4 regions of the Oceanobacillus sp. FSL K6-3682 genome follow, and region 4 is predicted to be linked to each of the others. Evidence: riboswitches for the same ligand, from Rfam matches in the RefSeq annotation. Region 4 holds a riboswitch; each other region holds the start of a gene.

What was found. Region 4 has a riboswitch for S-adenosylmethionine ahead of MHH51_RS04195 (ATP-binding cassette domain-containing protein). Riboswitches for the same ligand answer to the same signal wherever they lie in the genome.
Region 1: another riboswitch for S-adenosylmethionine. It lies ahead of MHH51_RS09030 (5-methyltetrahydropteroyltriglutamate--homocysteine S-methyltransferase); the one in region 4 lies ahead of MHH51_RS04195 (ATP-binding cassette domain-containing protein).
Region 2: another riboswitch for S-adenosylmethionine. It lies ahead of metK (methionine adenosyltransferase); the one in region 4 lies ahead of MHH51_RS04195 (ATP-binding cassette domain-containing protein).
Region 3: another riboswitch for S-adenosylmethionine. It lies ahead of MHH51_RS20615 (O-acetylhomoserine aminocarboxypropyltransferase/cysteine synthase family protein); the one in region 4 lies ahead of MHH51_RS04195 (ATP-binding cassette domain-containing protein).

What each region holds. Positions count from the first base shown of each region.
Region 1 covers NZ_CP150263.1:1,781,470-1,789,742, reverse strand. The annotation lists gene MHH51_RS09060 (ABC transporter permease) at 1-697, opposite strand, end outside; gene MHH51_RS09055 (ABC transporter ATP-binding protein) at 694-1,611, opposite strand; gene MHH51_RS09050 (response regulator transcription factor) at 1,718-2,398, opposite strand; gene MHH51_RS09045 (hypothetical protein) at 2,401-2,775, opposite strand; gene MHH51_RS09040 (GNAT family N-acetyltransferase) at 2,810-3,610, opposite strand; gene MHH51_RS09035 (GNAT family N-acetyltransferase) at 3,650-4,123, opposite strand; gene MHH51_RS09030 (5-methyltetrahydropteroyltriglutamate--homocysteine S-methyltransferase) at 4,329-5,444, opposite strand; SAM riboswitch class I at 5,540-5,642, opposite strand; gene MHH51_RS09025 (hypothetical protein) at 5,757-6,230, opposite strand; gene MHH51_RS09020 (hypothetical protein) at 6,517-6,882, opposite strand; gene MHH51_RS09015 (type 1 glutamine amidotransferase family protein) at 7,088-7,666, opposite strand.
Region 2 covers NZ_CP150263.1:3,268,970-3,277,242, forward strand. The annotation lists gene MHH51_RS16245 (hypothetical protein) at 1-199, opposite strand, end outside; gene MHH51_RS16250 (gamma carbonic anhydrase family protein) at 717-1,244, shown strand; gene metK (methionine adenosyltransferase) at 1,308-2,507, opposite strand; SAM riboswitch class I at 2,686-2,791, opposite strand; gene pckA (phosphoenolpyruvate carboxykinase (ATP)) at 2,974-4,560, shown strand; gene MHH51_RS16265 (ABC transporter substrate-binding protein) at 4,733-5,725, shown strand; gene MHH51_RS16270 (ABC transporter ATP-binding protein) at 5,738-6,544, shown strand; gene MHH51_RS16275 (ABC transporter permease) at 6,531-7,322, shown strand; gene ytkD (RNA deprotection pyrophosphohydrolase) at 7,365-7,835, opposite strand; gene MHH51_RS16285 (hypothetical protein) at 7,866-8,273, opposite strand, start outside.
Region 3 covers NZ_CP150263.1:4,236,235-4,244,507, reverse strand. The annotation lists gene MHH51_RS20625 (YpmS family protein) at 68-727, opposite strand; gene MHH51_RS20620 (SGNH/GDSL hydrolase family protein) at 745-1,647, opposite strand; gene MHH51_RS20615 (O-acetylhomoserine aminocarboxypropyltransferase/cysteine synthase family protein) at 2,174-3,835, opposite strand; SAM riboswitch class I at 3,926-4,023, opposite strand; gene MHH51_RS20610 (hypothetical protein) at 4,186-4,365, shown strand; gene rarD (EamA family transporter RarD) at 4,740-5,663, opposite strand; gene megL (methionine gamma-lyase) at 5,903-7,084, shown strand; gene cls (cardiolipin synthase) at 7,364-8,273, shown strand, end outside.
Region 4 covers NZ_CP150263.1:815,017-823,289, reverse strand. The annotation lists gene MHH51_RS04215 (ABC transporter ATP-binding protein) at 1-831, opposite strand, end outside; gene MHH51_RS04210 (TetR/AcrR family transcriptional regulator) at 980-1,579, shown strand; gene brnQ (branched-chain amino acid transport system II carrier protein) at 1,616-2,953, opposite strand; gene MHH51_RS04200 (pyridoxal phosphate-dependent aminotransferase) at 3,259-4,434, shown strand; SAM riboswitch class I at 4,578-4,673, shown strand; gene MHH51_RS04195 (ATP-binding cassette domain-containing protein) at 4,808-5,827, shown strand; gene MHH51_RS04190 (methionine ABC transporter permease) at 5,829-6,491, shown strand; gene MHH51_RS04185 (alpha-hydroxy-acid oxidizing protein) at 6,507-7,649, shown strand; gene MHH51_RS04180 (hypothetical protein) at 7,727-7,942, shown strand; gene MHH51_RS04175 (acyltransferase) at 8,197-8,273, shown strand, end outside.

The DNA.
Region 1 (8,273 bases), 970 kb from region 4:
CACTGATTACAATACCTGTCACCCAATAATGATAATCTAATTGCACAGATTGATGCATAAAGCTCATTAAATTGTCATTCAGCTGTGTGCTTGGGGCAAATAAGTAAAACTCATTCCATCCATTCATTTGACGAAATACGAAATACAGCAAATCACCTGAGAAAATATATATAAATGCAATAATAATGATATTATATATATCACTGATTTTCAGCATTTTCAATGTGTGTATCAATATAAAGCCACTAAGTACAATCGGCACCATATTAAAGCTGGCAATTAAGAAATTGCCGGTTGTCTCCGGCTCTTTAGCAAAAAGGATCTCTCCTAATCCAATCATCAGGAGTATACCAGCTATACAAACGAACATAAAATAACATAAAGTCAGCATTAATTTTGACCAGAAAATACTACTTTGGGAAATACCAAAGGAGACAGCTTGTTTAGTAAGAGATATGTCCTTCCCTGTCAATGTTGCATTATACACAAAGGAAATAATTATAATCAGCACACCCATACCAAGAACATTTGAATAAAAAAACGAACTTGTGCCATAAGGAAAATGCGCATCTGCTTCATTAAAATAATACAGAACAAATGCTGCTGCAGTAATTAGAATAAAGCAAATAGCCGTCGTCAAATAAAGGCTTTTTTTACGCAATATACGGTAGTTCTCACTTTTCAAATAGTTGATCATTTCTCTCCTGCCCCCTCCACTAATCCTAAGAAGTATTCTTCTAAATTCAGCGCTTCCACACGGAATTCCATCACAAGTACATCATTTTTGATTAAAAGGCGGTTTATTTCCCCAGCCTTTTCTATATGATTTTGTATGGTGATTATTTGATCAGGAACGGATTTATATTGGATATCCTCATAGGCACGTTCTAAAAGCTGTGCGGTCTTTCCTGTGTCATCCACCTTTAAATGGATTTGTTTCCTGCTTTTTTCATTCAGAAGCTGCTTGCTGACATCCTCGACAATCACACCATTCTTAATAAATACAAAACGGGTTGCTACCAGCTGCAATTCCGTCAAAATATGGCTGGAAATCAAAATGGTTATTTGTTTTTCCTGGTTTAACTGAATTAATAGTCTGCGAATTTCCATAATACCTTCTGCATCTAAACCGTTAATTGGCTCATCAAGCACTAAACAATCCGGGCTGCTTAAGAGAGAAAGAGCTATTCCCAGCCGCTGCTTCATACCCATGGAGTATTCTCCAAATTTTTTCTTCTTTTGATTTGCCAGCCCGACAATTTCTAACACTTCATTTATCCGCTTTTTTTCTGCGACTCCTCTTTGAATCCGGAAGTACTCCAAATTTTGAATTGCTGTAAAATCCGGAAAAAAGACAGGTGTCTCAATCATAAATCCCATTCTTCTTTTTGCTTGAATCATATCTTTGCCTGACTTTCCAAATAAGTAAATTTCTCCAGTTGTCGGCGTTAACTGGCCCGAAAGCATTTTAAAAATAGTTGATTTTCCGGCTCCATTTTTACCAATTAAAGCACAAATCTCTCCTTTCTCCACAGAAAAATCCAGCGGTTTAATAACTTCATCCTGCTTAAACTTCTTCGTTAATGTGTACGTCTGAATAACAGCACTCATCTTCTCGGCTCCTTCACTAAATGTTCTTGTTACCTAGTTTAGCGCAGGACCCTTTAAAATTCTTTAAGCGAATCATAAAGAATTCGTAAAGAAAAACAAATTGGGATTAAACCAACATAAAGCCTACTCCCCAAATTGTTTTGATATACTCTTCGGCGGTCACCCCGGCCATTTTTCTGCGCAGATTGGAAATATGGACACTAATAGTATTATCATCCCCTACATACGTGCCTTTCCAAATTTTTTCATATATTTCTCTTTTAGAAAATGCGTGCTCTGGATGATCGATTAATAAGCTCAAAATATCAAACTCCGCATTGGTTATCTGCAATGATTTGTTCTCCAATGTGACAGACAGCTTTTCTGGAAAAATTCTCAGATTGCGCCATACTTTTTCGTCTTCTTGGGAGGGTTGGACAACCGATTTTCGCAGTTGCACTTCCACGCGGGCCTCTACTTCTTTCTGGTGAAATGGCTTCGTTATATAATCATCGGCCCCCATCTTCAAGAGTTGAACTTTATCATCAATACCGACTTTTGCGGAAATCACAATAATGGGGATTGTACTCTCTTCCCTGACCTGTGTAATAAATTCTTCTCCGCTTATTCCCGGCAACATCAAATCTAATAAAATCAAATCAAATGTACTACTTTTCAGCTGCAGCAGACCTTCTGTACCCGAATAAGCAGATATTGGCGTCAGATCCATTTTTGTTAAAATAACGTGCAACAGTTTGCTGATTTCCTGATCATCCTCAATAATTAAAATTCTTTTCTCCTTATTCATGTTTACCACTCACTTTTGATAACATTCTTTAAAACAGGCATATTTTGCGTATTTAAATTCTGTCCTTCTATAACCATCGCAGTCATCTGAGAATCCGTTCCAGCAGCATGAAATTCTCCCTTTTTCCAAAAAGCCGCTTTTCCAGAGGTTACAGGAAGTCTATTCTTATCTCCATCACAGACCCAGCCCGCTCCCGTTACAATCATAAAAAACTGATCTGCCTGAGCCTCGTGAAATGGAATTTTATCATCTTTTCCAAGGTACATATATCCCATTCGGATATCACTGGCATCCAGCAAAATCCGGCTGGCAGTAAATTTCGCTGACTCAGTATCTACAGATGCTCCAAATTCTTTTTCAAAAGAAATAATTTTCAAAGCTGCCATCTCCTTATTTAGATAAAATTAAAAATTATTCCGCCTCATAGCGAAGCATCGTCCACATTCCAATATCCTCAAATCCCAATCTTTTATAAATATTCCCGGCTGCCGGATTGTCATAGAAAAGACAAAGTGATTTTCCTTCTTCTAATAAGGTAAGACATAGTTTTTCCATACATTTCGTTGCAAAACCCTGCCGTTCATATCCCGGCCGTGTGCATACGCCAACGATCATTGCAGAATGAGAATTCTCAGCAGTCGTCGATGCAGATGCAGCCATCGTACCTTTTTCATCACGGATAAAATAGGTACGGCCTGTTCTATTTTTCTCCTCATTCTCTCTTGTTTCTATTGTTATATTACTGGATGAAAATTCAGGTATAGAGGCCAGCATCTTTATATTCTCTTCATAATCAGCCGGCTTCAAATGCTCAACCTGCTTTATTTGTTCTGCATTCACCGTATAGCTTAATTCTTCACAAGCTGCATAATACATTTCTCTATGTACACGGGTAACTTTATCAATATATGGTAATAATGGCTCCACAATATACTTCAGACCACTAAAATTACATCGTTGCTTATAGCTGTTAATAATCTCCGCAAACCCTTTCAGATCATATTCCGTTTCGCTATAAATTATGTAATTCTCACGATAGCGCAGGAGAATAGCGATTAGATTATCCTGTTCCCATTGTCCCCAGACGTCCTGCACATCAGAATCGTAGCCAAACGCTTCAATATCACCGATTATAAACAGGTTTTCTGCAGCTTTCGGCTCAATCAGCTCCATTACTTTTGTATGATCCTCTTTTGTCAGTTTTCGTATCATTTAATTTCCTCCAATTAATATAGGCATTTTTACAAGGACTTATATCAGATCTTTTTTAAACAAAACTCTATCATTATTCAATCCATCATAATTCGCCTTTACAGACACCCCGTCTACTATTTTATCTCCATGTTCAATAACAAATCCCATTCTTTGATGAAAGGCAATTGACGTTTTATTTACTGGTGAAGTGATGCAGCGGATGACACTTCGATTTGCCATTTTAACCTTGGCGAAGAATTTTTCATAAAGGACTTTTCCAATATTTTTCTTCCGGTAATCCGGATGGACACCAACAAAATGAATATAGGCTTCATCTAACTCATCCTGGGACAGGAACCCGATTACAAATCCTATAATTTCACTACCTTCTTCTGCAACAAAGCTTGTATTTTTAAAGTGATTAAAAAATAACTTAGGCAGCATACCTGCCATATCACGGCCGCCCCACCAATCATTTATCCTTGGAGCCAAGACATCATAATCAGAGCTTATTAAACTGCGTATCTCCATTTTATACCACCTTATTAAGTTATATTATCCATTTAAAAAGGAATAAAAATAGCCGAATATTCTTATTGTACATTTCTAATATATCAAAAAATTATATTAATGTCTTTCCCTGTTTAAAATAAACGCCGCTATAAACATATGTAGAATGACATTAAAAAGGAGACTCGGAAAGATCCCTCTCCAAATCCCCTTTTTCTAGTAAAATTTATTTCCACACGTCTTCTGCTATTTGAACAACATGGCGGATTTTTCCCCATTGCTGCGCCTCAGTCAGCAAATTCCCTTCTTCTGTGGAAGCAAACCCGCATTGAGGGCTCAAACAAAGCTGATTCAACGGTACATATTCCGCAGCTTCTGCTATTCTTGCTTTAACAGCCTCTGGATCTTCCAGTTCACTGAATTTAGAAGTGATAAGCCCAAGCACAATATACAAATCATCGCGGTTCACATGACGCAGCGGTTCAAATCCGCCCGAACGATCATCATCAAATTCCAGGAAAAGTCCATCAACCTGCAGACCTCCAAAAATGGTTTCTGACATGGCTTCGTAACCGCCGCTTGACATATAGGTAGACTGAAAATTTCCCCGGCAAATATGCATCGTCACCAGCATATCATCCGGTCTGTTTGCAATCGATTCATTAATTGCTCTTGCACATAATTCCGCTGTTTTCTCGGGATCTCTTCCTTTTTCAATCAAAGAGTTTCTCCCCTTTTCTGAGAAAAAGGTTGCCCAGGAAGTATCATCCAGCTGTAAGTAGCGGCAGCCTTCATCATATAATGCCTGAATGGCTCCTTGATAAGCAGTAACCAGGTCATCGATAATTGCTTCATCACTTTCATAAATACCCTTTTCAAAATCCGCCCGGAAAAAGAGCATATTCGGACTTGGAATCGCAAATTTGGCAACAGCATCTCCGGCAATACCATGAAGAAATTTATAATGCTCAAGCATATAATGGTCACTGAAACCAATTTTACCTGTTACTTTAATACCCCGCTTTTTGGTTTCTACTCCCGTAAACTGTAAACCTTGTTCAGCGGTGTAACCTTCTACACCATCTAAGCCTTCCAGAAAATCAAAATGCCACCAGGCACGGCGAAACTCGCCATCTGTCACTGATTGAAGACCGGCTTCCTTCTGCTGCTCTACCAGTTTGATAATTTCCTCATCTTCAATCTGCCGCAATTGTTCAGGACTGATTTCTCCTTTTGCTTTTTGCGCGCGAGCTTCCTTTAAACGCTGGGGACGGAGAAAGCTCCCTACATGATCTGCTCTGAACGGAGCTCGTGTATTTTTTGTTTCTGTTGATATTGTCATCGAATACCCCTTCCTCTCTACCTGCTATCTTCATTCTATAATCCAATTAAAAAACCCCTTCTGAAAATAGAAGAGGTTTGGTATAGTAAAATCTCTTCTTATCTTCAAGCAAAAATGCTTCTGGAATTAGCACAGTACAAATTAGTGTCTGCTGCTAAGGCTTCAACGGGCCAGTCCCTCCACCTTTCTGGATAAGAATATATGGAATTATACGAATAATTACAGATTACTTTACATGGAAGCGTTGGATTCGTCAAGGGTAATCCCAAAATATAGGGATCCTGCTGCAATTGATTTAAAATCAAGATAGTGTCAGCTTTTTTTATCAGAAAAAATTTTATAATCTTCGCTGATAACAAAAGCAGACAAATACAAGCAGAAGAATAAAATGGCTGTTCCTTCCCATGATATATTAATTCTCGTAAATAGAGGCTCAATAAAGCTTTTATAAAAAATAACACTACATAGCAGCTGCACCATATAACTCAGAAACATTACCTTCTTCGTTTCTTTCATCTTTGCCAATTTAAGAATAAACTGATATAACAGATTAAAAATTATTCCTACAAGATAAGAAAGAAAAAGCAAGCCGCCAAAATAAAGAATATTAATGAAAATATTATCAAAGAATCGTATTTCAATAAGATTCCAGCCTGCTAAGATATTTGATAAGCCATATATTATCATAATGGGGATGGCCACAATAACTGCTGCACTAACAATTACGAGGCCGGCAAGAAGCAGATTAGCAATAAGGTTGGAATAGTCTATTTTTTTCTTGTTCAAAATTTATAGGACCGCCTTCCTTTGTATAAACCTTTACTATATATAAGTTTCTAAAAAAATATTTTAATCGTTCCAAATGAGGCTACTTACAATTGTATCATAAATGAAGTACAATACAGTTGTTCGTTACTCTACTACAGGATTATTATGCAGGAATACTCTTTAATTGTTCTACAACAAAAAACCACAGCACTATCTAATATTAGATACACTAATGGTTTGAAATAATCTATGATTTATTTATTATTCTATCAAACAATAAATTTACTTTATTTGGAAAATATGTTCACTTAGCTTTCTTCAAAATATTCACGTCTGCCCTGGTAGATAATAATTCTGTTGATAAAACATCTAATTTAGAATCTACTTTGTCTACCTTTTCTTCTAATGAAGTAACCCTTGAATCCAGTCTGTCTACTTTTTCTTCTAATGAAATAACCCTTGAATCCAGTTTATCTACTTTTTCTTCCAGTGAAGTGACCCTTAGATCCAGTTTGTCAACCTTTTCTTCCAGCGAAATAACTCTTGAATCTAGATTATCTACCTTCCCTTCCAGTGAAGTGACTTTTGAACCCAGATTATCTACTTTTTGTATTAATTCCTTTATAGCTAGCATTAAAGCTTCATTTGTCACTTTTACTTCTTTACTCATGCAAAATCGCTCCTTCACCGCTTAAATACGATATTTTTATTATACAATATGTGCTGTTTTTTTTCATCCCCTCTCCTGGAAATTTTATATTAAAAAGGCTTCTATCAAAAAGGAAAAGAAGACTTTTAATAAATAATTTAAAATGAACATACTTGCTCTGTTGCGACCAAAACCTGCTTTTGAAAATAAAACCTTCAGATCAACCTCAACTTGTATAAAACCCTTTTTTAAACATTTGATACCATTCTTTCAATTCAGCCTGCTCCATAATCTCAAAGTATTTTAGAATTTCTCTCGCAAACTCAACTGCAGCTGTTCCGTTAGCGGTAATAAATCCCTTTGTTGAAACGGCCTGTTTTTCGATGAAATGCTCTTTGCCTTTGTAACCCGGGGCACCTTTTATTAAATGAGCAGCTGAATTTCCGGTATGTTTGATATGGTCTAAATATCCTTTGTCTGCCAGGAATGTGCAAGCATCACATATTGCTGCAACCGGGATTTTCTTTTCTACGCACATATCTACTACTGATTTAACAACTTCATTTTGCGGTTTCGCCCAGGTTGTACCTCCAACCATAATAAGCATATGAAAATTTTCGGGTATTTCATTGATTGTGTAGTCTGGAATAACAGTAAATCCGCCCATTGATTTGACCGGATTCTTGCTAAGGGATAATGTTTTTACAGCATATCCGGTTTTCGGGTTATTTAATTCGGAGCAAATATAAGATCCCTCCCAATCTGCATAATTCTCTGGCAGAAAAATCAAAATTTCTTTTTTCATAGGTTTACACTCCTTTTTGATAAGTTTACTTTATCTTTTTTTATTATGGCTAATTCAACTGTCTTCCATTGTTCATCTATCTCAGTAAAAATATATTTATCATTTCGAATATTCCGCCATTAAATATTATAAAATCCTTAATCTAGAGTAAACATAAATATTTGGGCAACGATAACTTTTCTAAACAGATATTATAGCGTATCGTTTCATTTTGGTTCATCGTAAATCAAAACTTTCAACCTTATATCAAGGTTACCAAACAAACGTTCCTAACACAAGTTATTTTTCTAATAGTTTATTCTATATTAAATACTGTTTTTCCATATCAAAATGTCAAAGTAAGTGAAGATGGAGTTACTACTTTAAAATAACGCTCAGACTAAGGAATACTCCCGCCAGCCTGAGCGGTACTTTTCTACAATCTATGCGCTATTTTATTATTGCTTTATTCCAACAATCTAAATCTCCTAGCTTCCTAACTTACTGCCAGCCAATTCATCAGCCTGAATAGGCTTAAAGTAATGACTCTTTTGTGATAACAATGTTTGATGACTTCCTTGTTCCACCAGCATTCCCTTATCTAACATAAATATTTGATCTACATTTT
Region 2 (8,273 bases), 2.4 Mb from region 4:
CCCATTGTTGCAGTGCAGAAATATCGAATAGTTCAGAGTTCTGCAAACTGCTTAACTCCGTAATATACCCAATTGCAAAAATAATCGTTAACAAAATAATATAACTGTACGTTGTTACGCGCAGCCATTTTTGTTCATCACTAATCAGTATATAAACACCAATAAAAAATAAAATTCCTATGACAATTTGAATTAACATGAAAGTACAACCCCATTTTTTACCGATAAATCAGTTTTCTCTCTGACAGGCCAAAAGTTCATTTTCAAAGAAATACTTTTACTTTAAATGTTCGCCTGTTTGAATAATATTTTAATCATTGATAGATTAGACCGATTTATACAATTACTTGTCCCAGTAATAACTGAAACAACTGCCGGTTTCCCCATCTCCAAGATTACGAATGGAATAAACCAAGATAGCATTTATCTATTTATTTATCACTATCGTTATGTAACCAGCTTATTTATTCTACCATAAAAATATTCGTATCTGTAGAGGTTATACAGAAATAAATATACATTCAAACTTATTATTCATAAGAAATAAGCGGTTTAGAATATATGCCTATAACTTAAAAAATCGTTTTAAAATGGTGTAAATATAAATGATTACCCTTTCCATAAACAGCTGAAAATCATCTGTTTTTCAGACTTCTTTCCAGAAAATATTTCCTCTGATATACTTTAATCATTATAAATTAATTGGAGGAATACAGATGATTGAATCTTATAAAGGAATCTCTCCATCTATTGATCCTGCTGCATTCATTGCAAAAAATGCTGTGATTAATGGTGATGTAACAATTGAAGAAGAAGCAAGTATTTGGTTTCATACTGTTATCCGGGGAGATGTCGCCCCTACAAAAATTGGTAAACGGACAAATATACAGGATCTTTCTATGCTGCATCAAAGTCCAAATATGCCGTTAATACTTGAACATGATGTAACAGTAGGTCATCAGGTGACCTTGCATTCAGCAACTATACGCCATCATGCACTTATCGGTATGGGTTCCATTATTTTGGATGGTGCAGAAATTGGAGAGCATGCATTTGTCGGTGCCGGGAGTCTGGTGCCTCCAGGGAAGAAAATACCTCCTAGAACCTTAGCAATGGGCAGGCCTGCTAAGGTAGTCCGTGAATTAACGGATAAGGATTATGAAGAAATGGAACGTATCCGCAAATCCTACGTGGAAAAAGGACAGTATTATTTAAGAGAAACATCAATGGGGATGGATAAATAGCATCACTACCATCTTGATTGCATGTAAAAAATGTCAGGCATCCTCAGATACCTGACATTTTTTTTATTTAGCAGTTAAAGCTTTTAATTCTTCCACTTTATCTGTTTTTTCCCACGGGAATGTAATATCTGTGCGGCCAAAATGACCATAAGCAGCGGTATTTTTAAAGATTGGTCTTCTCAAATCCAGCATACGGATAATACCTGCTGGACGCAAATCGAATAACTCGCGCACTGCTTCCACTAATTTTTCTTCACTGACGAGCCCTGTGCCAAATGTATTAATCGAAATAGAGACCGGCTGTGCTACACCAATAGCATAGGCTAATTGAACTTCACAGGAATCAGCCAGACCTGCAGCAACGATATTTTTAGCAACATAGCGTGCAGCATAAGCAGCAGAACGGTCCACTTTCGTTGCATCTTTCCCGCTAAAGGCTCCACCGCCATGTCTTGCATAGCCTCCATATGTGTCAACAATGATTTTTCTTCCTGTTAAGCCGACATCCCCTTGTGGTCCGCCTAATACAAAACGGCCAGTCGGATTAATGAAGTATTTTGTCTTATCATCCAGTAATTCACCTGGTACAACAGCTTCTACAACATGTTTAATAATATCCGCTTCTATTTGTTCATTTGTTATATCTGGATGATGCTGTGTAGAAACAACAATAGTATCTACACGTAACGGCTGATCATTTTCATCATACTCCACCGTTACCTGAGTCTTTCCATCAGGACGCAGGTAATCCACAATTTTCTCTTTACGGACATCTGCTAATCTTCTGGATAAACGATGAGCCAAAGAGATTGGCAGAGGCATAAGCTCTTCTGTTTCATTGCAGGCAAATCCAAACATCAAGCCCTGGTCTCCAGCTCCTATTGCTTCAATTTCCTCTTCAATTTCCTGTCCCTGCCTTGCTTCTAACGCTATATCCACACCTCCAGCAATATCAGGAGACTGCTCATCAATAGCAGTTAACACTGCACAAGTTTCAGAATCAAAACCATATTTTGCTCGGGTGTATCCAATATTCTTTACTGTTTCACGTACAATTGCAGGAATATCTACATACGTACTTGTAGAAATCTCTCCGGCAACTAAAACAATTCCAGTTGTAACAGTTGTTTCACACGCTACTCTCGCATTTGGATCCTTCGAAAGAATCTCATCCAGAATAGCATCAGAAATTTGGTCAGACATCTTATCCGGATGCCCTTCAGTAACTGACTCAGAAGTAAATAAACGACGATTTGCAGCCATAAGGCTAACTCCCCTTTTCCTTGTATGTTACGGAACTCTGTTTCAATGTAAATCTATCATTCCACCCAATGTGGTTTCATTTTTTATGCAAACTTTTAATATATTTAAAAAGTCTCCTAAAAACAAAAAAACCTCTCCTTCAAAATACATGAGGAAAGGGAAACATATTGGCCTTTCGCTCTTATTGTTCAAGGAATGATCCTTGCATCAGGTTAGCACCTTTCACATTATGTGAGGTTGCTGGGCTTCATCGGGTCTGTCCCTCCACCATCTCTGAATAAGAGTATCCGTTCAATAATTAGATTAACGAAACAAGCCTCTCCTGTCAACCCAATTACCCTATGTAGCATAAAAAATATTTTTTCATAAAGTAGTATGGACTATTATATTTAATGTGTTATACTAATAAACATATTTTAAGGATAAAATGAATTCTATACCATTAAAAGGAGTGAATAATTGTCTTATGAAAATATTGCGGAGAAGTATTCTGGAGGAGTTCACTTCAACAAATATTTACAGCAACTATTCTGTAGGCCAACTTATTGAAAAAATTATCAATCGTGATGAAGCGAAATTGACAGCTACTGGTGCTATCCGTGCTACCACTGGAAAATATACAGGACGTTCTCCAGAAGATAAATTTATTGTAAAAGATGCCTTATCAGCAGATAAAGTAGACTGGGGAAATGTCAATCAGCCAATTGATGAGGATACCTTCAATCAGCTGCTTGACAAAGTGATTGCATATTTAGATAACAAAGAAGAAATTTTTCATCTCCAGGCCTATGCCGGTGCAGATGAAAAGTATAAACTGCCTATTCAAGTTATTAATGAATATGCTTGGCACAATTTATTTGCAAGACAATTATTTATTCCTATTGAAAAAGAGATGGAGCAATTGCACGAAGCTGATTTTACAGTAATCTCTGCTCCCGGTTTCAAAGCCAATCCTGAAGCAGACGGTACAAATTCAGAAGCATTTGTTTTAATTTCTTTTGAACAGCGCATTGTACTTATTGGAGGAACAGAATATGCAGGAGAGATAAAAAAATCAATCTTCTCTGTAGTTAATTTCCTTCTGCCTGAGCAAGATGTCCTGTCCATGCATTGCTCCTCCAATGTAGGAGAAGAAGGCGATGTAGCTTTATTTTTCGGATTATCCGGAACTGGAAAAACTACACTCTCAGCAGATGTTGACAGACGATTAATCGGAGATGACGAACATGGCTGGAGTGAAGATGGCGTATTCAATATTGAAGGTGGCTGCTATGCAAAATGCATCAATTTATCGGCAGAAAAAGAGCCGCAAATTTTTGATGCTATCCGCTATGGATCTGTTTTAGAAAATGTAGTATTAGATGAAGATACGCGGGTCCCTGACTATGATGATACTTCTTTAACCGAAAACACACGTGCTGCTTACCCATTAGAAAATATTGATAATAGCCTAGAGCCTAGTGTCGCTGGACATCCAAATACCATTATATTCTTGACAGCGGATGCATCAGGAACCTTACCGCCAATCAGTAAACTGACAAAAGAACAGGCAATGTATCATTTCCTGAGTGGATACACCAGTAAGCTGGCTGGAACAGAACGTGGTGTGACAAAGCCTGTTGCAACATTCTCAGCATGCTTCGGTTCTCCATTTTTACCGTTAAATCCGTCAGTATATGCAGAAATGCTTGGAGAAAAAATTGATAAATTTAATGCCAATGTATTTCTTATTAACACAGGCTGGACTGGTGGTGCTTACGGGGTTGGAAACAGAATGAAGCTCTCCTATACCCGGGCAATGGTCCATTCAGCTTTAATTGGTGAACTGAATAACGTGGAAACAACAATAGATGAAATTTTTGGATTAGCCATTCCAAAATCGATTCCAGGTGTTCCAGATGAAGTTCTTGTTCCTAAAAATGCTTGGGAGGATAAAGAAAGCTATGAAACAGAAGCAAAGGTACTGGCTGGCAAATTCCATATGAATTTCGAGAAATTCACAGAAGTAAGTGAAAACATAAGAAAAGCTGGACCACTTTATAAATTAGTATAATCATCTCCTCTATAAAAGGGTAAACTCAAGATAATGAGTTTACCCTTTTTCACTTTTCCTCTCCCTGTAATTATCCGCAGCCTATTTATCCTAATTTATAGGCGTTCACACAATCATCCCGCCAATCATATATTTATAGAAGATGTTCAAGATCAGTTTTTGAGAAAGGAAGATGAAAGTGAGAAAACTTTCCTGTTTCATTTTATTAATAAGCTCTCTTCTTCTAATTAGTGCTTGTAATCAAAATAAAGTGACTAAAATAGATCTTGCGGAAGTAACTCGTTCTATTTTTTATGCACCGCAATATGTCGCTTTAGAAAAAGGCTTTTTTGAAGAAGAGGGGCTGGAGGTGGATTTACAAACAACTTGGGGTGGAGATACAACGATGACAGCACTTTTGTCTGACAGTGCTGATATTGCTCTTGTTGGTTCCGAAACATCTATCTATGTCTATGCTCAGGATTCCAGAGACTATGCTGTGAACTTCGCCCAGTTAACCCAAACGGACGGCACATTTTTAGTAGCCAAAGAAGCAGATGAAGACTTTAATTGGGAGGATTTACGGGACAGCAATTTTCTCGGACAGCGTGTTGGCGGAATGCCGCAAATGGTTGGAGAATATGTCTTGAAGCAGCATGATATTAATCCCCATGAAGATTTAGATTTAGTTCAAAATATTGACTTCGCTAATATTCCAGGTGCTTTTGCCAGTGGTGATTATGAATACGTTCAATTATTTGAACCTACAGCAAGTATTTTTGAAGCAAATGGTCAGGGACACATTATTGCTTCCTTCGGCGAAGAATCTGGTCAGGTCCCATATACCGTCTTCATGGCAAAGGAAAGCTTTTTAGATGAAGAGGAGGAAACTGTTAAAGCATTCACCAGGGCAATTTATAAGGCTCAACAATGGGTGCAGGAGACAGACTCATTAGAAATTGCCAAGGTAGTAGAGCCTTATTTTGAGGATACAGATGTAGAAATGCTCGCAAATGCAATCGAGCGTTATAAACAGCAAGGCTCCTATGCTACATCTCCACTGCTTGAAGAAGCTGCCTGGGAAAATCTGAAAAGCATTATGGATGAGGCCGGTGAACTCCCTGGAGATGCTCCATATGAAGATCTTGTTAACACTGATTATGCTGAGCAAATTATTGAAGAATAAAGGAGGGTAAAGATGTCTTATCTAACATTAGATGGAGTATCTCATTATTACTTCTCCAAAAAGCAGTACACAGAATCATTGCACAATATTTCTTTCTCTGTTAAGAAGAATGAATTTGTTGCTTTACTCGGCCCAAGCGGCTGTGGAAAATCAACATTGCTTTCGATGATTTCTGGAATGCTCCAGCCTGCTGAAGGTGAGATTTTAATAAATAATGAAAAAATAGAGATTAGCGATTTAGAAATTGGCTATATGCTGCAGCAGGATTATTTATTTCCATGGAAAACCATTATAGATAATGTACTCTTAGGACCCCAGATTAGAAAAAGACAGACAAGTGACTTAAAACAAAGAGCAATAGCTCTCCTGGAGGAAGTTGGACTCGAAAATGTGGCTGATAAATATCCAAGTGAATTGTCCGGCGGGATGCGGCAGCGAGCTGCTTTAATAAGAACGCTTATCACGGAGCCGGAAATTCTATTGCTGGATGAACCTTTTTCTGCACTCGATTTTCAGACAAAATTAAAACTGGAAGTATTGGTATCCGATTTACTTAAAGCTTATCAAAAAACGGCTATACTGGTAACACATGATATTGGAGAAGCAATTTCTATGAGCGACCGGATTATTTTAATGTCCTCGAACCCTGGTGCTATTGCTAAAATATACGATGTACCTGTTGAATTAAGGGATGAATCTCCTTTTCTCGCAAGGAAACATCCTAAATATGGACGGCTGTTTGACAAAATCTGGGCTGACCTAGACCAGCAGAAGCATACGGTAAAACCGATAGAGGAGAATGCTTATGAACGGTCCTAAGTTATTTGCAGCTTATCAGCAAAAGTTAAAAAAAGAAGCAAAAATTGTACTGACCTGGCAGCTCTCCATTCTGATTCTTTTTTTCGCCTTTTGGGAAGTAGCCAGCAGATTGTATTGGATTGATCCGCTTTTATTCAGCTCTCCCAGTCGTGTATTCAGCTCTATATGGAGCAGACTTATACAAGGTTCTTTACTAGGCCATATTCAGATTACACTGCTCGAAACCATACTCGGCTTTTTAATAGGTACTATTGCCGGAATCATCATAGCTTCCATGCTTTGGAGTTTTCATCGTTTTTCAAAAGTCATGGATCCTTATCTGGTTGTCTTTAATGCTATGCCAAAGGTTGCACTTGGACCAATACTTATTGTAGCTCTCGGTCCTGGCTATTTATCAATTATTGCGATGGGGTTTATTATTTCTGTTATTGTCACAACCCTTGTCGTGTTTGCAGCTTTCAATGAGGTTGATCAAAATTATTTAAAAGTATTAAGGAGCTTTGATGCAACAAAATGGCAATGCTTTAAAGAAGCTGTCTTTCCCGCTTCCTTACCCGCCATTATCTCCACATTAAAAGTAAACGTCGGGCTTTCCTGGGTAGGGGTTATTGTCGGAGAATATCTAGTTTCCAAACAAGGTTTAGGATATTTAATTATTTACGGTTTTCAGGTGTTTGATTTTACACTCGTTATGTCGAGCCTGGTTATTATCGCTATCCTTGCTGCAATTATGTACAAAACTGTAGAGAAAATTGAGCAATTACTGATAAGAAAATAATCTTCTAAAGTAAAAAGCAGACAGCTAAGTGCTGTCTGCTTTTTACACATATGTTTTTTTAATCCGGAGCATGCAGGATTCTAACACTGCATCCTTCATAATAAAACTATAATTTGATTTTCTTTTTACATTCGCCGGTACCTCTCTAAGTAATACCGGCCCGTTTGTTTCATAATAGGTGGGCTGCGGCGTAAGTTCATCTATTTCCGCAAAGTAGACGTTCTTAATCACTGTTTCGTATCGCCCGTCCACCTTATACTGACCAATGTAGTGGAGCTTTTTTACTGTCGCTCCTGTTTCCTCCATTACTTCCCGGATAGCTGCTTGTCCGGCTGTTTCCCCAGGTTCTACCTTTCCACCAGGAAACTCTATTCCTCTTTCCTTATGATCTGTTAACAGCCATTTATCTTTATATCGGCAGATGATCCATACATGCTTTGGATTTTTTGAAAATGGATGATCTAAAAAAGATAATTGTACCTTATTATTGTAATAATCTTTAAAAACGTTCACTTCTTCCACTACTTTCCCACGGTGGTGTCATCACTTATAGCTTATATCTTGGATTTTCCAGCCGTTTTGAAGTGTCATCTCCACTACAAGAGTGTAACTTCCTACCATGTCATTTTCATTTTCCTGTACCAGTCGTACGGAATGATTAGATGTATTAATCATATCATATTCATTTTCTTCTTGAAACCATGGCATTGTTTCTGTCGGAAATACATAAACGCCATCTGCTTCTACCCGAAAATAATAATCGACAAACTGCTCAGCTAATTCTGTTGTTAGATATGCTTCAAAGGCCTCCGTCAGTTTCTGTTCTGTCGCATAGTCCTTCAATTTATAAGAATCATCTGCATCCTGCTTCAGGGTATCTAATAATCCATTCATTACACGAATAGTTTCTTCTTTATCAGGTTGTGTTTCTTCTGCCTCTGCAGCAGGTAT
Region 3 (8,273 bases), 1.4 Mb from region 4:
CTGCTAAAATATTATTTTACAAAGCACGGAGCTTCTTAAGTTGAGGCTCCGTGCTTTGTTCTTTACTCTATTCAAATAGATTTTGCATTGCTTCTCTCGAGAAATCCTGAATGCCTAGTGTTTCATAAGGGACGACCAGCTTCATGGTAATATTATTTGCTTCTAGATCCATATGCTGTACAGCTACATCGAAATTGCCCTGTAAATTCATATCTGTAACAGCTACATAAATTTCCTGGCTGTCCGGGTCTATCGTTACCCATTCAGGCATTGGTAAAAATTTATCCATGTATTCCATAATTTTTTTGTTTGGCAGTTCTAAAAGTCCAACAGAGATAGACTTCAGTTGTAAAACCAGATCACCGTTTGTCTGCTCAATCGGTTCAAAACGGACAGAAAGAGGAACTGTGGAAGAGAAGACAGGCAATTCACCCATCAGATGCACATCATCCTCAAGAAAAATACGGTAATGGTGATCCGTCCCCTCAAGTAATTTCTCAATATAAGCATTGATTAAATTATTTAAGTTTTGCTTTGTTGTCTGAATGTAAAACTCAGAGCTTTCCTGCTCGTCTATTACAGAATTTTGCGGGAACTCATTTTTAGAAACCGGCCAAAAAATAAGCGCCAGCAAAAGGAGTAAGATAGCTGCATTAAAGATAAGAAGACCGAGAAAACCGGCTTTCCATTTATTATTTATTTTTATTTGTCTATTCTTTACTCTCATTATGTTTTCATCCCAACTTAATTAAAATATTCCAGAATACGTTCAGCCATTAGATAATATCCATCATAATTAGGGTGGAAATTATCGTCTGAAAATAAATTTGCAGTCTCGTCTTCAAATAAATCATCAATTGGTACAAAGGTGCTGCCTTCGTATTGATTGACTGTCTCTCTTCCTATAGTATTCCAATCAGCGACAATCTGGTCCAATTCTGGAATGTCCTCAAAATAATTTGTAAAAGGATTAAAAATACCTAATAGATAAATAGAGGCATCCGCATTAATGGAACGAAGCTTATCAAATATTTCGCTGAGACGATCTTCGTAGAAAGCCTGTTCCTCGTTAAAGTAGCTGATCTCCAAGTCCATAATATTTTCCTTTAACACTTGCATAATATCATTAGCACCGATGGTAATGATAATAATATCTGCTTCTTCTAAAGCATCCGTTAATTCAGGCTCTTCCTCCAGACGGGTGAGCAGCTGATCGGAGCGGTTTCCACGTTTTCCAAAGTTATCAAAATGGACATTTGTATCAAGTGCCTGAAGTGTTCTGTCTAATATCCCGACATAGCCCCCCTGATTTGTATCGTCTCCTACACCCTGGGTCAGTGAATCACCAAGAGCAACGATATCCACATTTTCCTCAGAAGCAAATTCGAATGTATTTTCAAAAGGCTCATCGACAGCTATTTCCTCATTTTCTTGTTCGTCCGCGTTTCCCATAACTTCCTCGCTGTCGTCTTCTGTATCTTCTTCGCCATTTTCTGCTGGTTCAGACGTGATTTGTTCTCTAAGAGCTTCTTCTCTTTCCCGTTGTTCAGAGCTTAATTGAAAATATGGCAGCTGTAAAATCGAAAAAACAGCTATAATGATAATAAGAATGGAGCTAATGAGAATAAGCCATCTTTTTTTGGTCATTTTCATGATTACACCTACGTGTTCTTTTCTTCTAGTTTATGTTGGAACAAATAAAATTACTTAATAATACGTAAAGAAAATGTTCAAAAAGTCCAATAAAAAATGGCAGGGGAAGGAGCTTTTGCTTAGATAGCCTGTATTGTTACAGGCAACACAGGGTTACCACAAGACGGAGAAGTCTGTCAGCTTGCTATCCCCACAGGACAAGTAACCGAAGCCTAGTCCGGTTTCATCCCCAGTACGTAATCGAGCAGCCCTTATCAGCTGATTTTTGAACATACATGTAAAAAGTTTATTTGATGTGTACGTATTTGTAAAATAATTTGGTAGAGTAGATGTTTTTATTTATATTCCTATTTTAATCAAGGATTATAAATAATAAACAGGTTTAAATGAAAAACGCCTTCTAATTTTATGTAGAAGACGTGACTAAACCTCATTATAACATAAAAGTACCCGTCTTTCTTCACGATAAAACATCAAATGTTCTAATAGAAGAAAGGCGGATACTGTATAATTATTTTAACTAATTTCTGAAGCTGCGTAATTCCAGAGCAAACTGTGCCGGCTGAATATTTGAAAGAATAAATACTTCAGATGTTACTTCAGAGCTTGTGTCTGTGAACAAAATAGTTCCCTGATAAGCTGCATTTTCTTCTGGTGCCGGCTTACCTTCCTGCAGCCAAATTGCATCAGCCCCGGATAGTATATCTGTTGTTACCTCATCTATATCTGTTGTGGGAATAACCTCATAGCCTAATTTATAAAGAGGCGCAATATCGTCATCCGCGATGCCGACAGCTACAATGCGTTTTTTACGGACACCTTCACTGCGGTCAAATGGAGATTGCAGTAAGTTTTTCACTGCTATTTCTTCCGCAGATTTCTGACTGCCATGCGATTTTCCGGTCGCTTTATCTATTGCCTGTTCCAGATCAGCTACAATATCATCAAATGCTTCCAGACCGACGGATAGACGAATCAATTCTTCTGTAGTACCACTTTTTGCCAAGTCCTCATCTGTTAATTGCTGATGGGTCGTAGAAGCAGGGTGAATAATAAGTGATTTTGCATCGCCGACGTTGGCAACGTGAGACCAGAGTTCCACATTATCAATCAAGATACGGCCTGCATCCCGGCCTCCTTCAATGCCAAAGGTAATAACAGAACCAAAACCGCCATTTAAATACTTCCCGGCAAGCTGATGAGATGGGTGTGATGCCAGCCCGGGGTAGTTGACCCATTCTACAGCAGGATGTTTTTCCAGATAGGCTGCCAGCTTTTCTGCATTTTCACTATGCCTTTTGATACGTAAATGTAAGGTTTCCAATCCTTGAAGTAATAAAAAGGCATTTTGCGGGCTTAGAGCAGGTCCGATGTCACGTAATAATTGGACACGCAGCTTTGTTATAAAAGCAGCCGGTCCTAAGTCAGCATATTTTAAGCCATTATAGCTTGCATCCGGCTCGATAAAATCTGGGAATTTCTCGTTGTTCCAATCAAATCTGCCACTGTCAACCACAATACCGCCAATAGTTGTACCATGTCCGCCAATCCATTTCGTTGCAGAATGCACAACAATATCCGCACCCCATGTTAATGGTTTTGCAACATAAGGTGTAGCGAAAGTATTATCAATAATTAAAGGAATACCATGATTATGGGCAATGTCCGCAACGGTTTCTATATCAAAAACATATAGGCTCGGGTTAGTAATGATTTCACCAAAGATTGCTTTTGTTTTATCTGTAATCGCAGCTTCAATTGCTTCAGGATCTGTTCCATCTACAAATTTTACATTGATGCCATAGCGGGGGAGTGTGTTGGCAAATAAATTATACGTCCCGCCATATAGATTGCTGTCTGCAATAATTTCATCACCGGCACGTGTAATATTGAGAATTGCCATGGTAATGGCTGCCATCCCCGATGCTACTCCTAAAGCTCCAACACCATCTTCTAATTGGGCAATCCGCTGTTCAAATGTATCTACAGTTGGATTCATAATTCGTGTGTATATATTTCCCGGCTCTGCCAGCCCGAATAAATTCTGTGCATGCTCCGTGTCCCGGAATACGTAAGAAGTAGTTTGATAGATAGGCACTGCCCGGGACCCGGTTGTTGGATCAGGAACCTGGCCTCCATGTAATAAAATTGTCTCGTCCTGCTGGATTGAATGTTTTGACATTTTATTTCCTCCCTTTTAGATATATCCTCTGTTACTAAAAAGAACCCTCTTCTTAAAAGAAGAGAGCTCTTGTCATCGACTTGGAACTCTCTCTTATCTTTCAGATTAATCTGTAGGATTTGGCACCAGTTTTTGTTCAGGTTGCCGGGCTTCACAGGGCCTATTCCCTCCGCCGCTCTTGATAAGAGATTATGCTAAATATTTAGAAATTACTAGAGAGTATATAATTATAGAGATTAAATGTCAAGTAGTTTACTATGAATTAATAAAGTTTCATTTAAAAAAAGGATGGAAGGGGATTACTGATGAGTAAAATTTTGAACTATCAAATAGATTTTGAGAATTCATAAATGGAAATGCAGGTAATAACTGTGCAAGAGAAGCAGTTGAATATTTTATTTGAAAATTTTTTAGCCTTTCATTTTGAAACGCAACTGCCTGATAGCATCCTTTTAGATATAGTCGAAGAGAGAACCGATTTATTTACTATAGAGAATAAAGAATTGTTAGAGAAGGAAAAATATTATTGATGGTCTATATGTTATAAAAGTACTGATTATTTTAAATAATTATATCAAGGAGAATGGTTATCGTTACTATAAGATATATTCTTCATTTGGATTTAATAGCTGGATTCTTTCGGAAAGGTGCATTCTGGATTAAGGGTAGGCTAAAATAGTATTTTCCTGTATTAAATGAAAAGAAAAACAGCAATAAATAACAAAACTGCCCCAATATAATTAATCGGAGCAGCTTTATAAATTTGGTATGCAACTAATAGTGGAGTTTTCATTCCCTGTTGCTTTGGATAGCTATGAACACATTAGTTAAGCTTATTTCGGATAATTAAATCTTTATACCTATAAAAGGATCTTTTCTTCGTCCGGTTTAAAATACCCTTTCATTAAGCTTTTTCATTTTTAGCTTTGTTTCTTGCACGCGGTGCATCCCGATAAATACTTGCCATATAGATAATAAGAGCTATCCAAATAAGGGCAAATGTAATCATATGATGTACCGTAAATGTTTCATTATATAAGAACACACCCAAGAAGAACATAATCGTCGGTGCAACATATTGCAAAAATCCGACCATTGCTAATGGAATCCGTTTGGCCCCCGCTGCAAATAGCAGTAAAGGAACTGCAGTTACGATACCGCCCCCAATTAATAATAGATTATCTGATGCAAACAGGGGAGAAAAAGTAAATGACCCTTCTGATGGAATAAATATCAAGTATAATAATGCAATCGGTGCAACGACCAGTGTTTCAATAGTAAGTCCATACATAGCATGGAGGTTTATTGTCTTTTTAATGAGTCCGTAAAAACCAAAACTCATCGCTAATAATAGAGAAATCCAGGGAAACACGCCATAGCTTAAAGTTAAATAAAGTACACCGATACCAGCGAGAATAAAGGACAGAACTTGTCCTTTGGTTGTCTTTTCCTTCAATACAAAGACCGCCAATAAAATACTGATCAGAGGATTGATATAATATCCTAAGCTGGCCTGCAGCACATGCCCGTGCTGTACAGAAAAAATAAACAAGAACCAGTTGATGGATATTACAATAGAAGCTGTAATAATAGCAAGTGCTTTCTTTCTATCCTTTTTCAACAGCTGTACTGTTTCCATTAAATGCCGCCAGTTGCCAGTAGCAAGTACTAAGAAAATCATAAATACCAGGCTCCACACAATCCGGTGAGCAAGTACTTCACCGGCAGGGACATTATCGAGAAACTTCCAATATATTGGGAATATCCCCCATAATAAATAAGCAACAAAGGTAATAATCGCCCCTTGCTGTAAAGGTTTATTTTCCATCTTTTATTCCTACCTTCTGAAAAAATCAAACTAAATCTAATAGTAAAACTTTATCAGGAAGGAATCAATGGCTTTTTTAAATAAGTTAATACTTATTTTCATAACAAGAACACCTCTGTTCAATAAAGTCAGGTAAATTTATGAACCTGAAACATTTCCAACAGAACAGGAATACTTTATTATAAGTGTATAGACTCATCAGAATTTATCATCTATATAAAGGATGGGAGAGAGAATAAATGAGTAAAAAGTTTAAACATATGGAAACAGCAATAATTCATGAGGGGTATGATTCAAAAGAACTGCTCGGCAGCTTAACACCGCCAATTTTTCAAACCTCTACATTTACTTTTGATACAGCGGAACAGGGAGCGGCACGATTTGCCGGAGAAGAAGAGGGACATGTTTATTCGCGTATCGGCAATCCGACTGTGCAGGTGCTGGAACAAAAACTGGCAGCACTTGAAAAGGCGGAGAAAGGGCTGGCATTTTCTTCGGGGATGGCTGCAATTTCAGCAGTTTTAATCGCTCTCACTAAAGCAAATGACCATATTATCTGCTCGTCTGGATTATATGGATGCACTTTTGGTTTACTGTCTATGATGGATGAAAAGTATAATATCCAAACAGACTATGTAGACATGTCTGACGTAAAAAATATAGAAGTTAAAATCAAGCCGGAGACAAAGGTTTTTTATATTGAAACACCGATTAATCCGACAATGGAAGTAATTGATTTGGAGCTTGTAATAAATCTTGCCAGGAAGCATAATGTTCTCGTCGTGGTAGATAATACATTCTCCACACCGTATTTACAGCGTCCGATAGAATTAGGAGCAGATGTTGTTGTGCATAGTGCTACGAAATATTTAAGCGGGCATGGTGATGTAATTGCAGGGTTAGCAGCTGGGAAAAAAGAATTAATGGAGCAAATTGCAGCAACCACGCAAAAGGATATTGGCGGTGTGCTGTCACCATTCGACGCCTGGCTGGTTATTCGCGGGTTAAAGACATTACCGCTTCGAATGGATAGGCATTCTGATAATGCCTTAGAAATTGCAGAAAAGCTGAAACAGCACCCAAAGGTTAAGCGGGTATTTTATCCGGGTGACCCGGATGCATTGGGATATTCTGTTATGAGGAAGCAAATGAAATCGGGAGGAGGAACTCTTTCTTTTGAGATTGATGGAGGGAAGGAAGAAGCACAGGGCTTTCTTAATAAACTGCAGTTTATCAGCATTGCAGTAAGTCTTGGCGATACAGAAACATTGATTCAGCACCCGGCTACAATGACACATGCGGTGATTCCTGATGAACGACGCCGGAAAATGGGAATCACAGACTCTTTGATACGATTATCAGTAGGAATAGAAGCGTGGCAGGATATTTGGGAAGACTTGGATCAAGCTTTGAATCGCTAAAATAATCTGTTAGTTTTTGGGGAATAGTGACAACTGAGGAATTACCAGAAGCTATCCTCTGACGCTTTTGGATAATCAGGAAAATAATTCCATTAAGGCAGGAGGGTACAGAAGAGGGTATTCTCCTGATTCAAGCTGACAACTTTTTTTTGAGAAAGCGTACTTACAATTCCAATTAAATGGGAGAAAAGGGGCTTTCACTGAACGAAATTTTATTTTGTGCTATTATAAGAGCAGAACTCCCTTTTTGTTGGAGATGAAGTGATAGGAGCAGGATATATGGGTGTTTACTCAATAGTTATTGGATTAATTTTTATTATAAATATTGCATTAGCTATATCCATTATTTTTTTGGAGCGGAAAGATCCAACTTCTTCCTGGGCTTGGGTAATGGTACTATTGTTTATTCCTGTTTTAGGATTTATTCTTTATTTAATTTTTGGACGACCTATCAGCAATCGCCGTATATTCAAATGGGATCAGCGGAGCCGGATGGATGTGAAAAAGGCTGTACAAAAACAAATTAATGCCATTGAGGATGACACCTTCCAATTAAATCATGAAGACTTAAAAAGCCATCAGGATTTGGTCTATCTTCATCTTCGTAATGATAATGCTGTTTATACAGAAAACAATGGAGTAGATATTCTTACAGACGGTCATGAAAAATTTGAAGCGCTTTTGGAAGACATCAGCCGGGCAAGACACCATGTTCATGTACAATACTATATTATGCGGAGCGATGGATTGGGAAGCAGACTTGCTAATGCATTAATTAGAAAAGCAAAAGAAGGAGTATGTGTCAGACTTTTATATGACGATATGGGCTCCAGATCACTCAAGAAAAGCTACATAAAGAAATTGAGGGAGGCGGGCGTTTTAGTTGAAGCGTTCTTCCCATCCAAATTTGTAATTAATTTTAAAATTAATTACCGGAACCACCGAAAATTAACCATTATTGATGGAGAGATTGGCTATATTGGCGGTTTTAATGTCGGAGATGAATATTTGGGGTTAAAGAAGAAATTCGGATATTGGCGTGATACGCATCTGAGGGTGGTTGGAGATGCCGTTCAAAGTATGCAGACCCGCTTTGTATTAGACTGGAACCAAGCTTCCAAGCAGAGGATTTCCTATGAAGAGGAACATTTTCAAACGATCTGTGGAGGCAACACAGGTATGCAGATTG
Region 4 (8,273 bases):
ACTCTCCATTTTCCGCACACCATATTTGTTTAAATAGTCGATAATCTCTTCCATATGGTCTGTATCTGCCTGAAAAGTAAAATGGCCTCTTTCTTCTTCCAGCTGATGCACGCCGGAAAGCTTTGCTAACCCTTCTGGAGATTCTCTGGTTTCCACCTGCATCTGCATCCTTGTTAAATGACGCAAATCATTCAGTGTACCTCTTTCAATGATTTTCCCTTTACGAATAATCGCAACACGATCACAAAGCTTCTCGACCTCCGATAAAATATGACTTGATAAAAGAACCGTCTTTCCTGCTTCTTTCACTTCCCTTACTCCCTGCTGAAAGGTATGCTCCATTAGTGGATCAAGGCCTGATGTCGGCTCATCCAAAATAAATAAATCAGCTTCTGAAGCAAATGCAGCAATCAAAGCAATCTTTTGCCGGTTTCCTTTTGAGTAAGATCTTGCTTTCTTAGTCGGATCGAACTGAAATCGTTCCACCCATTCATCGCGCTTCTTTTCCGAATAACTGCCATTCATTTTCAATAAAACATCAATTACTTCACCGCCCGTTAAATTTGGCCATACATAAACATCTCCTGGAACATAAGCACAGCGCTTATGAATCTCTGCAGCATCCTTCCAGGCATCCTTTCCAAATATGGTTGCACGTCCGTCTGTTGCCTTTAACATTCCCAATAAAATACGTATCGTTGTTGACTTTCCCGCTCCATTTGGTCCAATAAATCCGTAAATTTCCCCTTTATTTAATTCCATCGACACTTGATCCAGCGCTTGAAAATCACCAAATTTTTTCGTTACCCTATCCAGCTGAAGCACAGTCATAAGAAACCCTCCCCGAAAGTTTTGAAATATTATACCTTATATATTTCATAATATAGATAAAATCATCTTAGGTCAATAAGTTTTGAAATATTTTTATGTTTATATTTCATTTCCAAATATGATATGATAAAAATGGAGGTGGCAAGCTATGGACGGTTTTGAAAGAAGAACATTGGTTAAAAAAGAAAAAATTTTAAATACAAGTGCAGCACTTTTTCAAAAAGAGGGTATCAAAAAGGTTTCCATCTCAAAGATAGCGAAGGAAGCAAATGTTTCACAGGTAACTATTTATAATTATTTTGAGAGCAAAGAAAAGTTATTGTATGAAGCACTTATTTACTTTGTGAATCAAACATGGGAAAAATACCATAAACTGATTGAAGAGCCGATATCATACGAAGAGAAGATGAAGCAGTTTATATTTTCTGAGGCACAAACTGTAAATGATTTACACGAGGAATTTTCCAACTATATGATGGACCAATACAAAATACCTGGCAATTTTATTGAGCACCTTTATCAAGAAAAAGCACTGCCTGCAATGATGCAGCTCGTTCAGCAAGGCAGAGATGAAGGCTTCATTGATCCTGCTATCAGCGATACCGCTATCTTCGTCTATTTGCAAATGTTTACCGATTATTTGCAAAAAGGTGACGCTATCGAACAGCTTGTTCCATTAACGGAAGAATTAATGAAGCTGTTCTTCTATGGTATTGCAGGCAGTGGAGAAATTAAAAAACCTGACTGAAAGGTTTTTCATCTGACAGTCAGGTTTTATTTCTATTTAATCTTTCACTTTCGCAATAATAATCATAATCACCGCTACAACAGCTGCCGGGATAAGCCAGCCCAGTCCTTCTGCATAAAGCGGAAGAACATCACCTAGTGTTTCAACAAGAACATCCAGCCATTCAGGCAGCTCCAATTCTAATGATCCGTAAAGTGCTACAAGACCATCTATGATACTAAAAAGGAAAGTGACCGCAATGGTCGGGATGTAAACAAGGCGTGAATGATTGAAAATTGGTGACACAAATGTTAATAAAACTAATACCATAGCTAGTGGGTATAGAAACATCAGCACAGGTACAGAGTAAGAAATAATATTTTCCAGACCAAAATTAGCTACTACAAATGTTAAGATGGAAAAGAAAAAGACAAACGGCTTATAGCCAATAGCAGGGATTAAGGAATGAAAATATTCCGCATTTGCTGTAACCAATCCAATTGCTGTTGTCAGACATGCCAATATAATAATAGCTGCGAGCAAAATGGCTCCAAATGTGCCAAAGTAATGCGATGCTGCACCACTTAACACAGGCCCTCCATTATCAAATACACCTAACTCTGTTACACTGGTTGCCCCTAAGTAGGATATCCCTACATAGATAATTGCGAGTAATGCTGTTGATGTTAAACCAATCTTAGTAACAGCAGATAAGATTTGATTATTATTCGTAATTCCAAAACCTTTAATAACATTAATAATAATGATCCCAAATACCAGAGCAGCTAAGGCATCCATAGTATTATATCCTTCAATAAACCCGGTAAAAAAGGCTGCAGATTGATACGTTTCGTCTGGAGACTGGATAGAGCCCATCGGATTGAAGAATGCAACTGCTAATAGAACAAGCAGTAAAATAACAAGAGCCGGCGCCAGGAATTTCCCAATATTATCAACAATTTTCGATGGAAATAATGAAAAAAGCAGTGTAATCAAGAAAAATACTCCAGTAAAAATTAATAAAACTGTAGAATGCGCTCCATCACTTACATATGGAGCAATGCCTACCTCGTAAGCAACTGTTCCTGTTCTTGGCGCTGCGAAGAATGGGCCAATGGTTAAGTAAAGTAATGCTGTAAACGCAAGTCCATAGATAGGATGAACACGGCTCGCAAGCTCTTGCAGATTATTTTTTCCAGAGAAGCCCATTGCCATAATACCGAGAAAAGGCAGCCCTACTCCGGTTGCTAAAAATCCTATTATAGCTGGCGTGAGGTTACCACCTGACAGTTGTCCCAGCTGTGCCGGGAAAATCAAGTTCCCCGCTCCAAAAAATAAAGCAAATAACATAAATGCAATTGCTAAATAATTTCCTATACGCAGTTTGGTATTCATTTTATTCCTCCTATTTCCAAACCTATAATTCTTGGAATTATCTAATTATTTAACATAATTTGACACGATTTCTATGTTACTACTTTCAAATATGAAATGCAATGGAAAGCAGGGTGAAATAGTTTATTTGGAAAAAAATCCCAAAAACATCTACCAGCACCTTATCTTTTTTTGATAGACAATCTCTCTGCAAACTTATACTATTATATATAATTATAAAGTGAAAATTCATTCAGTCAGGAAATCCTCTGCCAGGTAGACTGAGAAAACATTTACAAATTATAGTATAAAGAGGTCGATAGATTATGAAATTATCCCGTCGTGTAGAACAGCTTCCTTCCCAATTCTTTGCTGCACTTGCAGGTAAAGTAGCTGCTGCAATAGCAGAAGGAAGAGATATTATTAACTTAGGTCAAGGAAATCCAGATCAGCCTACGCCACCGCATATTATCCGCGCCCTTCAGGAAAGTGTTGAAAATCCTGTTACACATAAATACTCTCCTTTCCGTGGTACAGATGAATTAAAGCTGGCTGCAGCACAGTTTTATAAAAGAGAATATGATGTTGATCTAGATCCCGCTTCAGAAATTGCTATTTTATTTGGCAGTAAAATCGGCTTAGTAGAACTTCCTTTAGCTCTAATGGATCAGGGTGAATTAATGCTCTTACCTGATCCAGGATACCCGGATTATCTGTCCAGTGTACCATTAGCAGATGTTACTTATGACACCTTTCCGTTATTAGAAGAAAACGATTTTTTACCGGACTATACTGCCTTAACAGATGAACAGAAAAAACTTGCTAAGCTATTATATCTCAACTATCCGAATAACCCGACCGGAGCAGTTGCAACAAAGGAATTTTTTGAAGATACCATTGCATTAGCGCAGAAAAATGATATTGGAATCATCCATGATTTTGCATATGGCGCAATCGGGTTTGACGATTATCAGCCGGTGAGCTTCCTGCAAACAGAAGGCGCAAAAGATGTTGGCGTTGAGCTATATACCCTCTCCAAAACATATAATATGGCAGGCTGGCGCGTCGGGTTTGCTGCCGGAAATAAAGATATGATTGAAGCTATCAATATTCTGCAGGATCATTTATTTGTCAGCCTTTTTCCAGCTATCCAAAAGGCTGCTGCCGAAGCATTATCAGGTGACCAAAGCTGCGTTACCTCTCTTGTAAAGCTTTATGAACAGCGCAGAAATGTTTTACTGGAAGAATGCAAACGCATCGGCTGGGATGTAACAGCTCCAAAAGGCTCCTTCTTTGCCTGGCTTCCAGTGCCGGCAGCATTTACAAGTGAAGAATTTGCGGATTATTTATTAAAGGAAGCAAATGTAGCCGTTGCAGCAGGTAATGGTTTTGGGAAAACCGGGGAAGGTTATATACGTGTCGGATTACTTGTCGAGGACGAGCGTATTCGTGAAGCAATTTGCCGTATTGAAAAACTTGACTTATTTCAAAATAAGCATTGACGAAACATATAAAATAGGCTATTTTTAAATAATACAATTCTATAATTGCGAGTTCAAAAAATGCCACTGAAAAAGCTATGTCACAGATGAGATTGACCGCTTTACCTCAGGGACTTCTTGAACATCCTCTATAAATAATATATCTCTTATCCAGAGTAGCTGAGGGACTGGCCCGTTGAAGCTCGGCAACCTTAAAAAGGTGCTAATTCCAGCAAGACATTCGTCTTGAAAGATGAGAGCAGAAAATAAGACCATATTTTCGGGCCTCTCTTTCAACAGAGAGGCTCTTTTTATGAATTGTGCAGATATTATATTAAAGCGCACAGATGATAACATCCCCCCGCTTAAAAATAGAAAGGCAGGAAGAACATCAATGATTAAGTTAGAGAATGTCACAAAAATTTTTCCGTCCAAAAAAGGAAAAGATGTTACTGCATTAGACAATGTAACGATTTCTGTCAATAAAGGAGAAATCCATGGCGTGATCGGCTATAGTGGTGCAGGAAAAAGTACATTAATACGCTGTGTCAATTTACTGGAAACGCCATCTAAGGGAAAGGTATGGATTGACGGAATTGATTTAACAAAACTATCAAAAGAAAAGCTTCGGCAAACAAGACAAAAAGTCGGCATGATTTTTCAGCATTTTAATTTATTAAAAACAGCTACCGTCTACGACAATATTGCAATCCCTTTAAAATTACTCGGCGTACCGAAATCAAAGATTGCTGAACGAGTTGTTAAATACCTTGAAATTGTTGATTTAGTTGAGAAAAAAGATTCTTACCCTGCTCAGCTTTCCGGTGGTCAGAAGCAGCGTGTAGCTATTGCAAGAGCACTTTCTCAGGAACCACAGGTGCTCCTGAGTGATGAAGCAACCAGCGCATTAGACCCCGAAACAACCAATTCCATTCTCGAGCTATTACTAAAAATTAATGCAGAGCTCGGGATTACAATTCTATTAATCACGCATGAAATGAACGTTATTCAAAAAATATGTGATTATGTATATGTTATTGAAAATGGAAATCTTATTGAACAAGGGTCTACGATTGAATTATTTACAAAGCCAAAACAACCGACAACAAAAAAATTCCTCAATACAATTTCACAGCGGAAATTATCTGACCGTCTGGTTAATGAATTGAAGCTGGAAGGAAAAGTTGTTCGTCTGACCTTCCTGGGCGAAAATACAGGACAGCCGCTGTTATCCAAGGTTACACAGCAATTTTATGTAGAGCCAAATATTCTGACAGCAAATATTATCGAATTAAAAAATGGAATTGTCGGTAATATCGTCGTTCATTTGATTGGTAATGATCATCAAGTAGAACAATCACTCTCTTTCTTGCAGGAACAAGGCGTAGAGATAGAAGAATTGGGGGTAAACTAATATGCAATCATTTATTGATCAATGGCTGCCAATATTTTACGAAGCAATAAAAGATACATTTCTAATGGTTGCTATTTCTCTTGCTTTCTCAGTACTTATAGGTATCATTTTAGCCATCATCTTAATTTTGACACGTCCCGGGCAACCCTTGCAAAATAAATTTGTCTATCAGTTTTTTAATTTACTAATAAATGTCATTCGTTCGATTCCGTTTATTATTCTTTTATTTTTTATGCTTCCATTCACCAAATTCGTAGTAGGCACCTCTATTGGTGTGGAAGGAGCTATTGTACCACTCGTTGTTAATGCTGCTCCATATATAGCCAGACTTATTGAATCTTCCTTGCTGGAGGTAAACCAAGGTGTTATTGAAGCATACCGTGCAATGGGGGTAAAAACACATCACATCATTTGGAATGTTATGCTTCGTGAAGCCAGACCGGCAATTGTACTGGCTTTAACCATTGCAACAATCAGTCTTATCGGGGCAACAGCTATGGCAGGCCTTGTTGGTGCCGGGGGCTTAGGTGACCTTGCATACAGATTTGGACATCTGCGTTATGAAACAGATGTGATGTATGTCACTGTTATTCTCCTGATTATTATCGTCCAAGGTATCCAATCTATCGGAAACCGGCTTGCGGCGCGGATGAAAAAAGATTAAACGGAGGTAAAAAATATGTCAGTATCATCGCAAAAAGGCTCTTTTCTAGAGCATATAACTATACAGGATTCCTTTCCTATCGGACCCGAACAGCTTGAAGCTGCAGCAAAGCATACCTTACCTGAAGAAGTGTTTGGTCACATCCGCTCCGGCGCCGGCGGTGAGGAAACATTAAGAAAAAATAGAGCGGCCTTTGAGCAATATTCCATTATTCCAAGATGTTTAAGTAATGTATCTCAGGTGGACACATCTATTCGTATTCTTGGAAAAGAATATGCTTTTCCATTTATGGTGGCTCCCATCGGCCATTTAAAAATGGTCCATGAGGAGCCCGACTTTGCCATTGCAAATGTGGCTGCCTCTATGAATATTCCATATATTCAAAGCACCGTTACTGCCAGGTCTATCGAAGAGGTCTCAGAGGCTGTGCCTGAAGGACCAAAATGGTTTCAATTATATTGGTCAAGTAATGATGCTATTTCCTACAGCATGGCAGAACGGGCAGAAAAAGCAGGCTATGAAGCGATTGTAGTAACTGTGGATACAGTAATGCTTGGATGGCGGGAAGATGATATGCGCTATCAATATTCTCCCTTGAAAAAAGGGTATGGAAAAGCCAACTATGTACAGGATCCAGCTTTTCAAAAAGGACTGAAAGAAGGCCAGAATGAAATTGATTCAATTATCGAGAATCTGCATCATCCACATCTTCACTGGGACAACATAGCAGAGTTACATCAGCGTACAAATCTGCCAATCTTTTTAAAAGGTATTCTTCATCCGGGAGATGCAAAACAGGCTATAGAGGCCGGGATTGACGGGATTATTGTTTCTAATCATGGTGGCAGACAAATGGACGGGATTATTCCAAGTCTGGAAGCATTACCGGCTATCCGTAAAGCTGTCGGTCCAGATTTCCCACTGCTCTTTGACAGCGGCATCCGCCGGGGAGCAGACGTAATTAAAGCTCTGGCACTGGGCGCTGACGCAATTTTACTTGGACGCCCTTATGCATATGCACTGGCTCTGCAGGGTGAATCAGGTGTTCAAAAGATATTTGCCAACCTTGCACAAGAGGTTTCTGTATCAATGGCTTTATCTGGAGCAAAGACAGTTGAAGAAGTGAAGCAGCTTACTTTAAAAGGCTCTGATTATTAATTGTTATAAAGAGCGGGTTCCTGTCTGCTCTTTTCTTTTATGAAGCAGCTCAGGTTTCAATAATTTGGAGGAGACTTATGAAAAGAAAAGAAAATATAGTAATAGGTATATTGTTTTTGATTTCAGGTATTTTAATTACTTTTTTCCTGAATACAGTAACCATGATTATTGCACTGCTTATTATTGCTGCTACCGCTGTTTACGATATATTGAAGAAGCCGACGATTGCTAAAATTCTTTTTTATATTATTGTGTTTGGAGCATTTTCTGTTTATATCATTTTCTTTATTTAGATAAGGAGTAACTTTACGGTAATACGTGTGGTTACTCTTTTTTTATACAGAAATGATGGTGTATAATTTCTATGATAGACACGAAATACCATTCCACTTTTAAAATATAAACCTTTTTTTAATTTGATACTTGTTATAGTACAAAAAAAGGGCACCATCTGTTAAAGTAAAAGTTAAAGCTTATAATTGAAACTGGTTCTATCCAGATAGATATTGCACAAGCAAAATCAGAACGTTTAAGAGGTGTTCGAAAGATGGATGAATGGTATAAACTTGATAATGCAGGCAAAATGTTTCATGCTGTATCTGAACAGACAAATTCTTCAGTTTT